One region of the Streptomyces sp. SP17BM10 genome, then DNA from elsewhere that is predicted to be linked to it. Evidence: riboswitches for the same ligand, from Rfam matches in the RefSeq annotation. Region 1 holds a riboswitch; the other holds the start of a gene.
What was found. A riboswitch is a leader RNA that binds a small molecule or an ion and turns the genes downstream of it on or off. The one in region 1 is predicted to bind cyclic di-AMP.
Positions count from the first base shown of each region.

Region 1 (7,335 bases):
GTAGGCGAAGAGCAGGTAGCCGCTCAGGGTGAGGGCGAACGTGCCGTCCGCGAACGGCAGTCGGGGCAGCGCGGCGGCCACGTACCGCTCCGGGTGGGCGGCGGCGTCGGCGACGTACAGCCGGCGGGCGCGGTCCCAGCTGCGCAGGTAGCGGTCGGGCGGGATCAGCCGCGCGGGCGGGTAGAGCTCGGGGCGGGCGGTCATCGCGGCGGCCATCGCGGCCCGGGCGGCGAGCGCGTGGGCGGCGACGGCGGGCGGGGGCAGGGCGTAGGCCGGGTCGGCGGCGATCACGCGGCAGCCGAGGGCGCGGGCTTCGGCGGGGAGGCCGGCGGCGCCGCCGGGGCAGTCGAGCACCGGCCCCGGCAGGGCGGCGAGCCGGGCGCGGGTGAGGCCGAAGAGCGCGCAGTACTCGTCCAGGGGGCGGGAGGTGACCAGGAGGTCCGGGTCCGCGGCTGGGGTGTCGTCGGCCACGCGGCCATCCGAACACGGGCCGGCCCCGGCCGCATCCGGAGCGTGCCGGGGCGCGGTCGGGGCCGTGGGCGGCCACGGGGAGGGCTCGCTCGGCGGCTCAGCGGCCGCACAGGCCCTGGATCGCGGCCCGGTTGACGTTGGTCAGGCCGCGGACCAGCTGCGCGGTGAGGAAGACGATCACGATGCCGGCCACCGACACCGCGGCGATCTGCCCGGCGCCCTCGACGAAGTAGACGTGCTCGACGCCCTTGCCGTCCGTGTAGTCGAACAGCCTGTAGCCCCGCCACGAGGTGAAGGTCGGGAAGACCCAGTGATAGAGCGGGTAGAGCGCCATCGTCCAGCCGACCAGCAGGAACACCAGCGTCATGGCGAAGCTGAACACCGCCCACGGGAACATGACCACCTGGTGCAGCACGCCCTTCCACCCGGCCGCGTCCGCCAGCCGTGCGGTGATCGCGCCCCACGTGCCCGGCCGGCTCCGGCGCACCGGCTCCGGGCCGGACACGTCCAGACCGAGCATGCCGCGGGCCCGGGACCGCTCCAGCCGGCCGAAGCCGCGGGCGACGACCGTCAGCCCGGCCAGGACGGGCAGGCCGAGGACGGTCACGAAGGTGCCGGCGCCGAAGGAGAAGAGGACGACGGCGACGGTGAAGCCCGCGATCGCGACCGGCAGGCCGGTGAGGACGTAGCCGACCTCGCGGTAGTAGTGCGCGGAGAACGGCGCCCGCCAGAACGGCGGCGGCTCCTCGGTGCGGCGGGCCCGGGCGGGGCGGCTTCCGGCCTGCTCGGTGCCACGGGTGTCGCGGTCGTCCAGGAAGCCCCAGTCGCGGTCGTGCGTGGTGGAGGTACTGCTCATGTCCCCGGCCCCTGTTCGTCTCGTCCCCTGCTGACGGTCTCATTCTTGTGGGGCGGGGTGGTGCGGCGGCATCCGGAGACCTGGCGGATCGGGGGTGGGGTTAACCCCCCGTGCCCACCGTTTCGCCCGTACCGCTCCCCCGCCACTCGTCGGCGAGGAGCGAGTACAGGTACGAGTCGGACCAGATGCCGCCCTTGAGGACGTCGTGCCGGATCCGGCCCTCCCGCTGGAAGCCGAGCTTCCCGAGCACCCGGACGGAGGCCGTGTTGTCGACGTCCACGGACGCGGCCAGCCGGTGCAGGCCGAGGCGGTCGAAGGCGAGGACGCACAGCAGCCGGGCGATCTCGCTCCCGTAGCCGTACCCCCAGACGTCCCGGCGCAGCACGTACCCGAGCTCGGCGGACCGGTACGGGCCGACGGTGAGGGCGGCCTGGCCGATCGGCGGGGCGTCCGCCGGGTCGTCGTCCGCGCCGGGCCCGGTGTGGAGGGTGACGGCCAGCCGGTAGGTGTCGCGCTCCTCCTCCATCGCCCCCTCCAGGTAGAGGGCGAGCTGGTCCGCGCAGTCCTCGCGGTCGCGCGGCTCGAACGGGAGGTACCGCGTGACCTCCGGGTCGCCGAACAGCGCGTGCAGCGCGTCCAGTTCCTCCGGGGTGTGGCGGTACTCGCGGATGGCCAGCCGGGGGCCGGTGAGACGTACGGGGACCATGGCTGCCGACCCTACCCCCGACCAGCGGTTACCGTTCGAGCTATGAACGACGAAGACCTGCGGCTCGCCCCGCGCACCAGGGCCGCCGACCTGCTCGCCTGGGCGGCGGCGGAGGGCCGCACCCCGGTGGCCGAGGCGCCGGTGCGCGCGGTGCTGGCGCTGCTGGAGCTGGGCGAGGGCAGGATGCGCGACGGCTGGCCCGAACTGACCTCGGACGCCGTGGAGCACCTGCTGTACGAGCGGCTCCACCTGTACGTCCAGCCCGCCCCCGACGACGACCCGTTCGCGTACGGCGAGGCCGTACGGCTCCTGGTCGACCACCAGCGGGCGGCGAAGCGGCTCAACGCCAAGCGGCAGGAGCGGCTGCACGCCGAGGCCGAGTGGCAGGGCGAGGTCGCGGCGGGACTGCTGCGCCGGGCCGACCTGGTGACGTGGCCCCGGCTGTACGCGGTCCTGCTGCGCGCGCACGGAGTGGACGTCGCGGACGGGGAGGCGGTGCGGGACTGGCTCGCCGGGTTCCTCGAACTGGCCGAGGAGGAGCGGCTGGACGCGTTCGGCGCACTGGCGGAGGCCGGGTGGCTGGACGAGCCGGACGAGCAGGGCTGGGGCCCCGGCCGGGTGCTCTCGGTCGGCATGGCCACGGACGGCGCGCGGCGGCTGCTGGAGCAGGGCCTGATGCGGCGCAGCTACCGCAACCTCGCCGAGCTGAACGCGCTGGGGCGGCCGATGCCGGACGAACTGGCCGGGGACTTCGGGCAGTTCGAGGACGCGGCGGTGGAGGCGGCGCTCGCGCTGTTCGGCGAGTGGACGGTGCCGGGACTGCCACGGCTGCTGGTCGAGGAGTTCCCGGAGCTCGCGCCGGAGCCGGGGTCGGCGGAGATCGAGGCGTACCTGGCCCGGTTGCCGGAAGCTCCGGAAGGATCGGAGGCGTCGGAGGTGCCGGAAGGGGACTGAACCGGGAAGGCCCCGGCCGGTGACGGTCGGGGCCTTGCTCTTCGGCGGGGGTTCAGGGGTTGAGGCCGCGCTGCTGGAGCCAGGTCTCCGGGTCGACCGGGGCGCCGCCGCCCGGGCGGACCTCCAGGTGCAGGTGCGGGCCGGTGACGTTGCCGGTGGCGCCGACCTTGCCTATCTGCTGGCCGGAGGTCACCTGGCCGCTGCCCTTGATGATCGAGGAGAGGTGGCAGTACCAGATCTCGGTGCCGTCGGGCAGCGTCTCGACGATCCGGTAGCCGTACGCACCGGACCAGCCGGCCGAGGTGATCGTGCCCTGGCCGACCGCGAACACGGCGGTGCCGGTGTCGGCGGCGAAGTCCAGGCCGGTGTGCAGGTGCGCCCAGTAGCGGGCGCTCTGGCCGTAGTGGGCGCTCAGGTTGTAGTCGCGCACCGGCAGCGTGAGGGCGGCGGCCTTGGCCTTCTCGGCGTCGTCGGCGGCCTTCTTCGCCTCGGCCTCCTTGGCGGCGGCCTTGGCCTGTGCCTCCTGCGCGGCCTGCACGCGGGCGCTCTCCTCGGCGGCGGTGCGCTGGCCGTCGGCCTGCTGCTGGATGCGGGCGGCGAGCGCGAGGCCGGGGTCGGCGGAGAGCGCGACCGGGGCCTCGTCCGGGGCCTCGACGGCGGGCGCGGCGGCCGGGGTCGCGGAGGCGAAGCCGGTGGCGCCCAGGGTGGCGGCGACGGCGGTGACGCCGAGCAGCGGGGAGGCTCCGCGGGTCTGACGCGGCATCCGGTGGCGGTTGGCCTCGGCCTCCGGGGCCGGGAACTCGTCCTCGACCGGACGGGGGTGGTCGAGGAGCTGGGTACCGGCGGCAGGGCCGGCGGGCTGTGCCGGGGTGTGCGTCGACGCCACGGAGGCGTGCTCCTTTCCTTCCTTCGCGCCTACCGGGTTAGCTGACGGGTTCGGAGCAGGAAGGTCTCCTACGGCCGGGCCGGGGCCCCGCCGATTCACCCCAAGGAACGTGGTTCCCCGGCTCCCTGACCTGCCCGGAGGCCGGCCGGCGGGATTAGGCGACGGCGCACGGTGCCGTCTGGGTACGGCGTTTCGACCGCGCTGCGTTATCAAACGTTAATCCTAGGACGCCCTGATTCCAAGCCGTCCGCCCGGGACGGCCGACAACCGGGCGGGCGGCTTGTGCCCTATGACTGATTTGCGCCTCTTGCCCACCCCTGACACCACTTAACGTGATCGGGCGTCACCGCACGGCGGCCCGAACGGGCCCATCTGAGTACCCCTACTCATGTGCGGCGGGCCCGGCCGCCGCGATCCTGGCGCCATGAACGCACCGATGCAGTCCCGCACCACGGCCGCGTACCACCTTCAGGCCGTGCTCTCCTTCGCCCTGTCGGGCACCGCCCTCGCCATCGGGATCGCCTACCTGCCGGTCGGGGCCTGGACCCGGGCCTTCCTCGGGATCGGCCTGCTCTACACCGTCACCTCGTCCTTCACGCTCGCCAAGGTCATCCGGGACAGGCAGGAGACGAACGAGATCGTCACCCGGGTGGACCAGGCCCGACTGGAGAAGCTGCTCAGCGAGCACGACCCGTTCAAGGTCGAGGGGACCTGAGGACGCGGGGCGCCCGAGCGGCGGGGGCACCCCAGGGGCGGGGCTGCCGCTCGGCGCTGCGGCCTCTTCCCATCGGAGTAGGCCGGCAGCTTGACGGCTAAGGCTATTAGCCTTAGCTTTATGGCTATCGGCAGCACCGCCGGTAGCCACCGCAGCAGCGGACCGAGGAGGCCCACCATGAACGGCACCACCACCCCGGACACCCAGTACCTCGACGTTCCCGGCGGCCGGATCGCCTTCGACGACACCCGGAAGGGCGACGGCACCCCCGTCGTCCTCCTCCCCGGGATGCTCGACAGCCGCCGCTCGTACCGGCACCTCGTCCCGCTGCTCACCGCCGCCGGCCGCCGCGTCATCACCATGGACCTGCGCGGCTTCGGCGAGTCCTCGATCGTCTGGGACGACTACGCGCCGGGCGCCATCGCCGCCGACGTCCTCGCCCTGCTCGACCACCTCGGCATCGAGCGGGCCGTCCTGGCCGGCAGCTCCTACACCGGGGCGACCGTCGTCAAGGTCGCCGGGGACGCGCCCGAACGGGTCGCCGGGATCGTCCTGATCGACGCCTTCATCGAGAACCTCCCGCAGAACGCCCTCATGCGCGGCGTCGTCCACGCCATGGGAACGGTCGTGATCAACTGGCCGGCGTTCTGGGGGTTCTACCACCGCAAGCTCGCCTACCCGGGCGCCAAGCCGGCCGACTTCGACGCGTACGTGGCCGGGCTCGTCGACGCGCTGCGCACCCCCGGCCGCAGGACCGCCACCCGCGGCCACGTCCGCGGCGACTCCTCGCCCGTCGGCTGGAGCGCCGCCGTGCGGTGCCCGGCGCTCGTCCTCATGGGCACCAAGGACCCCGACTTCCCGAAGCCGGAGGTCGTCGCCGACCGGCAGACCGCGGCGCTCGGCGCCCGGAAGGTGATGATCGACGGGTCGGGGCACTACCCGATGGCCGACAACCCGCAGGCCGTCGCCGACGCCCTGCTGCCCTTCCTCGCCGAGATCGCCTGAGCACCCTCCCCGGATCGAAACAGAGAGACCGAGAGACCGAGCCATGCCCCGAGTCGGACTGACGCCCGAGCAGGTCGTCGACCACGCCCTCGCCCTCATCGACGACCAGGGAGCGGACGGCCTCACCCTCGCCGCCGTCGCCGCCCGGGCCGGCGTCGCCACCCCCTCCCTGTACAAGCACGTCAGCGGCGGCCTCGCCGAACTCCGGCGGCTCATCGCCGTCCGCGTCACCGAGGAACTGGCCACCCGGCTCGCCGACGCCGCCGTCGGCCGCAGCGGGGACGACGCCGTCGCCGCCGTCCTCCGCGCGTACCACGCCTACGCGACGGAGTACCCGCACCGCTACAACGCCCTGCCGCAGGCGCCCCAGGCGGACGACGACCTCGACACGGCGGCGGCCCGGCTGGTGGGGGTGATCGTCGCGGTGCTGCGGGAGTACGGCCTCGCCGGCTCCGAAGCCATCCACGCCGCCCGCACCGTCCGCTCCCTGGCCCACGGCTTCGCCTCCCTCTCGATCACCGGCGCCTTCCAACTCGCCGAAGACCTCACCGTCACCCACGACCGCCTCATCACGACCCTGACGAGCGGCCTCCACACCTGGCCGAAGGCCTGAGTCGGGATCGAGAAGTCGCCGGGACCGACTTCTCGCGCGGGGCGGCGGCAGGAGCCCGCGGGGCGCGGCGGAAAGGACCGTCTTTGTCCGGCGCCCCGGGTGCGTCGGACGTCGGCAGGGGCGGGTTCCTGGGTGAGGAGAGAAGGTGGCGGGGGTCGGGAGGGCGTATGACGTTGGTGTGGGTGAGGGGGCGGTTTTGCCGGGGGTTAGTGTGGCGGGGCTGACTGGGGGGTCATGATCGGGGCCGCCCACCGTTGTTCTGGTGGAGGGCTTGGTGCGGCGCTGGTACGGGCGGCTGCTGGACGGGGACGTGCGGGCGGGGCGGGACGCGCTTGTCGTGCTGCTCGGGCTCACGGTGCTGCTCGGGCTGTTGCCGCTCGCCCTGCCGTACAGCTGGCCCCCGTCGGCGCTCGTGCTGCCGCTCGTCGTGGGCGGGCTCGTGCTGCCGCGCGGGCGGTTGCTGGTGCTCGTGTGCGCGGCCGTCGCGGGCAGTGCGCTCGGGGCCGCGCTGCAGGACCCACAGTGCGTGCGGCTCGGGGTGACCCTCGTCCTCGCCGCCACCGGGGCGACGGTGCTGGTCGCGAACCGCTTCCGGCACCGGCTCGGGCTGCGCGGCACCCAGGGCGACTCCATGCTCCTGGAACTCGCCGAGCACACCAGGACCCTCGCCCGGCTCCCGGACCGCCTCCTCGACTGGCACTTCGACAGCGCCCTCGCCCCCGCCGGCGGCACCTCCTTCTCCGGGGACTTCCTCCTCTGCACCCACCGCCCCGAGGACGACCTGCTGGAGCTGCTCCTCGTGGACGTGTCCGGGAAGGGCAGCCGGGCCGCCGCGCGGTCCACGCACCTGTCGGGCGCCTTCGGGATGCTGCTGGGGCGGGTGCCGCCGGAGGCGTTCCTGCCGGCGGCCAACGACCACCTCGTCCGGATGGGCTGGGACGACCACTTCGCGACGGCCGTCCACCTCGCGCTGCGCCCGGCCACCGGCGACTACCGCCTCTTCAACGCCGGCCACCCGCCGCCCGCGCGCTTCCGCCGGGCGGACGGCGGCCGCTGGGACCTCGCCGCGCACGGCGGCCCGGCCCTGGGCCTGATCCCCGGCGCGCCCTACCCGGCCTCGACCGGGCGA
Region 1 is NZ_JAQYXB010000565.1:19,226-26,560, forward strand. It holds gene PUR71_RS14960 (hypothetical protein) at 1-471, opposite strand, end outside; gene PUR71_RS14965 (sensor domain-containing protein) at 569-1,327, opposite strand; gene PUR71_RS14970 (GNAT family N-acetyltransferase) at 1,428-2,033, opposite strand; gene PUR71_RS14975 (hypothetical protein) at 2,076-2,987, shown strand; gene PUR71_RS14980 (M23 family metallopeptidase) at 3,040-3,873, opposite strand; cyclic di-AMP (ydaO/yuaA leader) riboswitch at 3,886-4,044, opposite strand; gene PUR71_RS14985 (YiaA/YiaB family inner membrane protein) at 4,298-4,588, shown strand; gene PUR71_RS14990 (alpha/beta fold hydrolase) at 4,766-5,593, shown strand; gene PUR71_RS14995 (TetR/AcrR family transcriptional regulator) at 5,637-6,206, shown strand; gene PUR71_RS15000 (PP2C family protein-serine/threonine phosphatase) at 6,469-7,335, shown strand, end outside.

Region 2 (7,335 bases), on a different contig from region 1:
CCCGCGCCCGTCGTCACCGCCCTGCTCGACGCCGCCCCTGCCGCCTGGGCCGCCACCCGCGTCACGGCGGCCGCCATCAGCAGCCCCGCGCTCGACTCCCGGGCGAGCCGGACCCCTGCGAGCGGAGCCCGATGAGCCAGACCGTCAGCCGCGCCCTGCGCATCCTCGCCGAGCTCGGCGAGGGCGAGCGCTCCCTCGACCAGCTGGCCGAGGTGCTCGGCGTGCACAAGACGACCGTGCTGCGCCTGCTCCAGAGCCTGGAGGAGGAGCGGTTCGTCTACCGCGACCCCGCTTACCGCTACCACCTGGGCGCCGGCCTGTTCGCCCTGTCCGGCCTGGCCCTGGAGCAGCGCGGCATCCGCCGGATCGCCGCCCCGCACCTGGCCGAGCTGAACGCCGCCACCGGCCAGACCGTGCACCTGGCCGCGTACGAGGGCGGCGAGGTCGTCTACATCGACAAGTTCGACTCCCGCCACCCGGTCAGGATGTACTCCCGGATCGGGCTGCGCGCGGCGCTGCACAGCGCCGCCGTCTCCAAGGTGCTACTGGCCGACCTGCCGCTGCCGGAGCGGCGCCGGGTCGTGGCGGGCATCGACTTCACCCCGCACACGGCCAACACCCTCACCTCGCCCGAGGCGCTGCTCGCCGAGCTGGAGCGGGTGGCCGCGCAGGGCTGGGCGCAGGACCACGCGGAGCACGAGGCCTTCATCAACTGCGTGGCCGCGCCGGTGCGGGACGCGAGCGGCCGGGTCGTCGCCGCCGCGTCGATCTCGGTGCCGGACGTCCTCCTCCCGTACGAAGACGTGCTGGACCTGCTCCCGCAGCTGCTCGCCGCCACCCGCGCCATCTCGGCCGACTGCGGTCGGCCGGACCACAACTGACCGTTCATCAGGAGATTGCCACATGAGCGACCCGACCGAGAAGACCGAGATCCGCACCGACGGCGCTCCCGCCCCGGCCTGGCTGTTCTCCCAGGGCGTGCGCAAGGGCCCGATCCTCCAGGTCTCCGGCCAGGGCCCGCAGGACCCGGCCACCGGCGAGTACCTGTACCACGGGGACGTGAAGGCCCAGACCCGGCGGACGCTGGAGAACGTCAAGGCGATCGTCGAAGCCGGCGGGGCGAGCATCGAGGACGTCGTGATGTTCCGCGTCTACCTCACCAAGCGCGCCGACTTCGCCCTGATGAACGAGGTCTACGGCGAGTTCATCGACGAGAACATCAAGCCCGGCGGCGTGAAGCCCTGCCGCACGACGATCTTCGTCGAGCTGCCGCAGGAGCCGATGCTGGTCGAGATCGACGCGCAGGCCGTCGTCTTCTGACACACCACGAGAAGATCGGCGGGCCCGGACGCGCGAGGCGTCCGGGCCCGCTTGCCACCGGCGCCCGCCACCCTTAGGTTAGGCTCACCTAATCAACAGGAGGTCCGCATGGCCACCGCGCGCCAGTACCCCGACGAGGTCGCCGAGCCCACCACCGCCGAGCGGGTCCACAGCCTGCTCACCGCCACCGCCTCGCTCACCGTCCGCGCCCTCGGCGAGCACCACGACCTCGCCACCCCGGTCGCCGTCCACGGCTCCCACCTCCGGCTGCGCGCCCCCATCGACGCCCCACTGACCCTCGCCGCCGTCGACGCCCCCGACGGCCTCGCCGTCGTCCTCGACGTCACCGACGTCTCCCCCGTCGCCGTCCGCGACCGGATCCGCGGCCGCCTCTCGCTCGCCGGCCGACTGCGCCTGGCCCACCTCACCGACGACGGTCTCGCCGTCCACCTGCGCATCGACACCGCCCACGCCGTCCTCTCCACCCCGTACGGCACCGCCGCCGTCACCGCCGCCGAACTCGCCCTCGTCGCCCCGGACCCGCTCGCCCGCACCGAGGCCGGCCTGCTCACCCACCTCGCCGACGACCACGCCGACGCGCTCGCCGTCCTCACCCGCCTGCTCGACCCCGCACTCCTCGCCGGCCGCCCCGCCGTCCGCCCGCTCGCCCTCGACCGCTACGGCCTCGTGCTGCGCCTGGACCACCCCCGCGGCCATCGCGACGTGCGCCTGGTCTTCCCCGAACCGGCCGCCGACACCGAGGACTTCGGCCACCGCATGCACGACCTGCTGGCCGCCGCCCAGCACGCGCTGCCCGTCCACCGCATCTGACCGGCCGCCGACCCCGGCTTCAGCCGGTCGACCCCGCCCGGCACCGCCCGCTCCCCGGCCCCGAACAGGCACTCGACCTGCGCCGACCTGCGCCGATCGGCGCCGTCGCAGCACGCCGAAGGCCCGCACCCCGAGAACATCGTCAACGAACGACAGTCTCGTCCGCTCCACCCGATTTCTCTTGATCTCCACGTCAGCTGGTTCTCATGGCGGTCTCACGGTCGCGGTGGATCGTGGCCCGACGATGGACGAGCACCCGGGGGAATTGGAGCCATGACGGCAGAGGGCAAGGAAGGGCCGGGCGCGGCCCGCTGGTTCGGCCGGATGACGCTCCGGGGCCGGCTCGCGCTGTTCACCGCGGCCGCGGTCTCGCTGGCGGTCGTGGCCTGCGCGGTGGCCGGCTGGTTCGTCGCGCGCGACGAGATGGTCAACCAGGTCGACCAGACGCTGTCCCGCGCGTGGATGCCGGGCAACCGGCCGCCGAGCGGTACGCAGATCAAGGCGCTGAACGACTGGTGCAACGGCACGGCCGGGCAGCCCTGGATGCCCAAAGGGGACACCGTCCCCACGGTGATCGTCGCCGACGGCACCTCCTGCCCGCAGAAGGACCCCCGCGCCGTGGTCGTCACCCCGGACGACCTGCCCGTCGCCGCGAGCGGGAGCACCGGCCCGCACGCCGCATCGCTCTTCCGCGACGGCCGCACCGTCGACGGCACCCCGGTGCGGGTCTACGTGGTCAGCTTCGGCCCGGTGATGTTCGACGACACCGCCTCCACCGCCGCCGTGGCACTCGCCCAGCCGCTCGAACCGGTGCAGGACGCGCTCACCGAACTCGCCCTGATCACCGCCGGCGCCGCGGCCGTCGTCATCGCGCTCGCCGCCGCGGGCGCCCTGTGGATCGCCCGCACCGCGCTGCGCCCGGTCGACCGCCTCACCCGCGCGGCCCAGCACATCGCCCGCACCCAGGAGCCGGGCATGACGATCGAGGTCTCCGGCCACGACGAGATCGCACGGTTCGGCGAGGCCTTCAACGCGATGAGCACCGCCCTCGCCGGCTCGCTGGAGAGCCAAGCCCGGCTGATCGCCGACGCCGGCCACGAACTGCGCACCCCGCTGGCATCCATGCGCACCAACGTCGACCTGCTCATCCGCAGCAAGGACTCCGGCCGGCCGCTGCCCGAGGCGACGCTCACCCGCATCCTCGGCAACATGAAGGCGCAGATGACGGAACTCTCCACCCTCATCGGCGACCTGCTCGAACTGTCTCGCCCCGCCGACGCCCGCGGCGCCAGGCCGCTGCCGGTCGTCGCCCTGCACGACATCGCGGCCAGAGCCGTCGAACGGGCCGAACCGCGCGGCCCCGGCCTGGCGTTCGGCGCCGACCTGACGCCCTGGTACGTCCGCGCCGACCCGCACGCGCTGGAGCGCGCCGTGATCAACCTGCTCGACAACGCGGTGAAGTTCAGCCCGCCCGGCGGACGCGTCGACGTGTCGCTGACGGACGGCGAACTCGCGGTCCGCGACCAGGGCCCCGGCATCGCCACCGAGGACCTCCCGCACGTCTTCGACCGCTTCTGGCGCTCCCCGTCCGCCCGCCAACTGCCGGGCTCCGGACTCGGGTTGGCGATCGTCGCCCGCACGGTCCGGGCGTCCGGCGGCGAGGTCGCGCTCGCACCGGCCGGCCCGGACGGCGGCACCGTCGCGACCGTCCGGCTCCCGGGCGCGGCCACGCCACCGCCGCAGACGCCGCCCAACTGAGGGCCGGAGAACGACAGCGACCGGCCCGGCCACGAGGAGTCCTCGTGGCCGGGCCGGTCAGGGCGTGTCCCGCGCCCATGTCCGCCGGTGCGGCGATCACCCGGTCGAGCGGTCACCCGACATGACCATCCCGGTCGATCGTTTCGCCCCGCACCCGCGGTGGTCCGTCATCCCCAAGGGGGACTGCTCAGAGCGCGACGCCGTGCGCCCGGAGGTAGGCGACCGGGTCGATGTCCGAGCCGTACTCCGGTCCGGTGCGGATCTCGAAGTGCAGGTGCGGGCCGGTCACGTTGCCGGTCGCACCGGACAGGCCGAGCTGCTGGCCGACGGTCACGGACTGGCCGACCGTCACACCGATCACGGACAGGTGCGCGTACTGCGCGTACTTGCCGTCGGCGAGCTTGATCTCGACCTCGTTGCCGTAGGCACCGCCGTTGTCGGCCTTCACCACGACGCCGTTGGCGACGGCGCGCACCGGGGTGCCGGTGGAGGCGACGAAGTCCTGGCCGGTGTGGTGGCCGGAGGCCCACATCGAGCCGGCGACGCCATAGGCCTCGCCGAGCACCGGGTTGGCCAGCGGGGCGACGTAGCCGGAGGTGGCGGCGACCGGGGCGGCGGCCGGCGCCTTGGCCGGCTGGGCCACCGTGGCCTGGGTCTGGACCTGGGCACCTGGGGTGGTGGCCTCGGTCTTGACCTGGACCTTCTGCTGCGGAGCGGACTGCGGCTTGGCGGCCGGAGCAGCGGGCTTCTGGGCCGGAGCGGCCGGAGCAGCCGGGGCGGCCTGGGCGGCGATCGCGAGCGACTGACCCGGGAAGATCAGGTTCGGGTCGGCGCCGACGACCGAACGGTTGTGCGCGTACAGCGCCTGCCAACCGCCCTCGACGTGCTTGGCGTCGGCGATCTTCGAGAGGGAGTCACCGCTGACGACCCGGTAGGAGGCGTCGGCCTGGGCGGCGACCGGGGCGGCCGGAGCGGCCGGAGCCGGGGCGGCGGCGACCGGAGCCGCGGGGGCGCCGGGGGCGGTGTGGGCCTGGGCGCTCATCGCGGTGACGAGCGGGAGGGCGAAGGAGACACCGGTGACGGCGGTCGCGATGCCGATGCGGGCGGCGCGGGGCAGGGTGATACGACGAGCCTGAGCAGGCATGGAAGTTTCCTCTCCGACGCCTGCGAGGTGAGCTGTCGGGTTCGGGCTGGAGTTGCCCGGCCGCATGCGCGGCTTCACCCCAAGCCGGTCCTGGACTTCCACGCGAACAGCGCGAATTCCGGTCCGGCGACTTACCTGTGGGTCCCCCGCTCCTGCCGTACAGAGTTCAGTTCGAGCCACCGGGCAGCGGCAGGACTCGGCGTTCCGCCCGGTGGATCCGTCCGGGCTGGCCGGTCGGTCGCTGAACTAAAACTCATCCGTCCGGGTGAAGCAATGTCGATCTCTTGAACCCGCAACAACCCCGACCGCCCCGATGACACTCCGAACGACCCGAAACACTCTCCGTACACAATCCATTCACCCCTCGCAACAGATCGGCAACCCTCCGCCGACAACCCGACCCCTCCGCAAGCGAACCGTCACCGTCCGCATCCACCGGACGCGCCACCGGTGACCCTTGTCACGTGCACCCCGACAGGCGGAGGATCGGGCCGTGGCCACAACCAACGCCGGCACCCTGCGTCTGGGCACCGCACAGGGACGCTGGGTCCTCCTGGCAACGGTGCTCGGCTCCAGCATGGCGATGCTCGACGGCACGGTGGTGAACGTCGCCCTGCCCCGCATCGGCACGGACCTCGGCGCCTCCCTCGCGTCCCTGCAGTGGACGCTGAACGCCTATCTGCTGACGCTCGCCGGGCTCATCCTGCTCGGCGGCGCGCTCGGCGACCGCTACGGCCGGCGCCGGGTCTTCCTGCTCGGCGTGGTCTGGTTCGCCGTCGCCTCCGCGGCCTGCGCCGCCGCACCGAACATCCAGGTGCTGATCGCCGCGCGCGCCGTCCAGGGCATCGGCGGGGCGCTGCTGACGCCCGGTTCGCTCGCCATGCTCCAGGCGGTCTTCCACCCGGACGACCGCTCGGCCGCGGTCGGCCTGTGGTCCGGCCTCGGCGGGGTGTCGGCGGCCGTCGGCCCGTTCCTCGGCGGCTGGCTCGTGGACGGCCCCGGCTGGCGGTGGATCTTCCTGCTGAACCTGCCGCTCGCCGCCGCCGTCATCGCGGTCGCCACCCGCCACGTCCCCGAGAGCCGGGACGAGAGCGCCACCGGCCGCTTCGACGTGCTCGGCTCGGTGCTCGCCGCCCTCGCGCTCGGCGCCATCACCTACGCGCTGACGGCGGCCGGCGAGGGCCTGTCCCCCGCCGTCTGGGTCACCGGCGTGCTCGGACTCGTCCTCTGCGCGGCGTTCATCGCCGTCGAACGCCGTGCCCCCGAGCCGATGCTGCCGCTGGGACTGTTCTCCTCACGGCTGTTCACCGCCGTGAACCTCGTCACCCTCTGTGTGTACGCGGCGTTCAGCGGGGTGTTCTTCCTGCTGGTCGTCCAGTTGCAGATCGTCGCCCACTTCTCGCCGCTGGTGTCCGGCCTGGCGCTGGTCCCGATCACCGTGCTGATGCTCGCGCTGTCCTCACGCGCCGCGCGACTCGGCAAGCGGATCGGCCCGAGGATCCCGCTCACCGTCGGCCCGCTGCTGTGCGCCGCCGGGGTGCTGCTGATGCTGCGGATCGGCGCCGGCTCCTCCTACTGGGCGGACGTCCTGCCCGCGGTGACGGTGATGGGCTCCGGCATGACGCTGCTGGTCGCCCCGCTGACGGCGACCGTGCTCGCGGCCGTGGAGGTGCGGCACGCGGGCATCGCGAGCGGGGTCAACAACGCCGCCGCCCGCGCGGCCGGCCTGCTCGCGGTCGCGGCCCTCCCGGCGCTGGCCGGTCTGAGCGGCGAGGCCTACCGGGTGCCGTCCGCGGTCGACGACGCCTTCCACACCGCGATGCTGATCTGCGCGGGGCTCCTGACCACCGGGGCGATCACCGCGTTCGTCACCATCCGCGGCAACGTGCTGGCCCCCGAGGACCACCCGGTCGCGGAGCCGGACACCGAATGGTGCTGCGGCACGACCCCGCCCCTCGACCCCGGCCACGTCCACACGCCCGAGGGCCCCGCCACCGATCCGGCAGCAGGGCCCTCAAGAAGCTGACAATGCATCAAAGGATGTCGCCCGGTGCGTACTTGGCCGCCTCCGGGTAGCGCGCGGCGACGTCCTCGACCTGACGGACGACCTCGGCCACCTGCGCACCGGCCGCGCCGGTGAACGACAGCCGGTCGGCCAGCAGCGCGTCCAGGGCGGCGCGGTCCAGCGGGATCCGCTCGTCGGCGGCCAGGCGCTCCAGCAGCTCGTTCTCGCGGGCGCCGGCGCGCATCGCGAGCGCGGAGGCGACGGCGTGCTCCTTGAT
Region 2 is NZ_JAQYXB010000409.1:34,170-41,504, reverse strand. It holds gene PUR71_RS03540 (sugar kinase) at 1-135, shown strand, start outside; gene PUR71_RS03535 (IclR family transcriptional regulator) at 132-881, shown strand; gene PUR71_RS03530 (RidA family protein) at 904-1,320, shown strand; gene PUR71_RS03525 (DUF2470 domain-containing protein) at 1,429-2,151, shown strand; gene PUR71_RS03520 (sensor histidine kinase) at 2,425-3,909, shown strand; gene PUR71_RS03515 (M23 family metallopeptidase) at 4,097-5,053, opposite strand; cyclic di-AMP (ydaO/yuaA leader) riboswitch at 5,056-5,235, opposite strand; gene PUR71_RS03510 (DHA2 family efflux MFS transporter permease subunit) at 5,547-7,079, shown strand; gene purB (adenylosuccinate lyase) at 7,087-7,335, opposite strand, start outside.
Region 2: linked by a shared signal. The riboswitch ahead of PUR71_RS03515 (M23 family metallopeptidase) and the one ahead of PUR71_RS14980 (M23 family metallopeptidase) in region 1 are both predicted to bind cyclic di-AMP.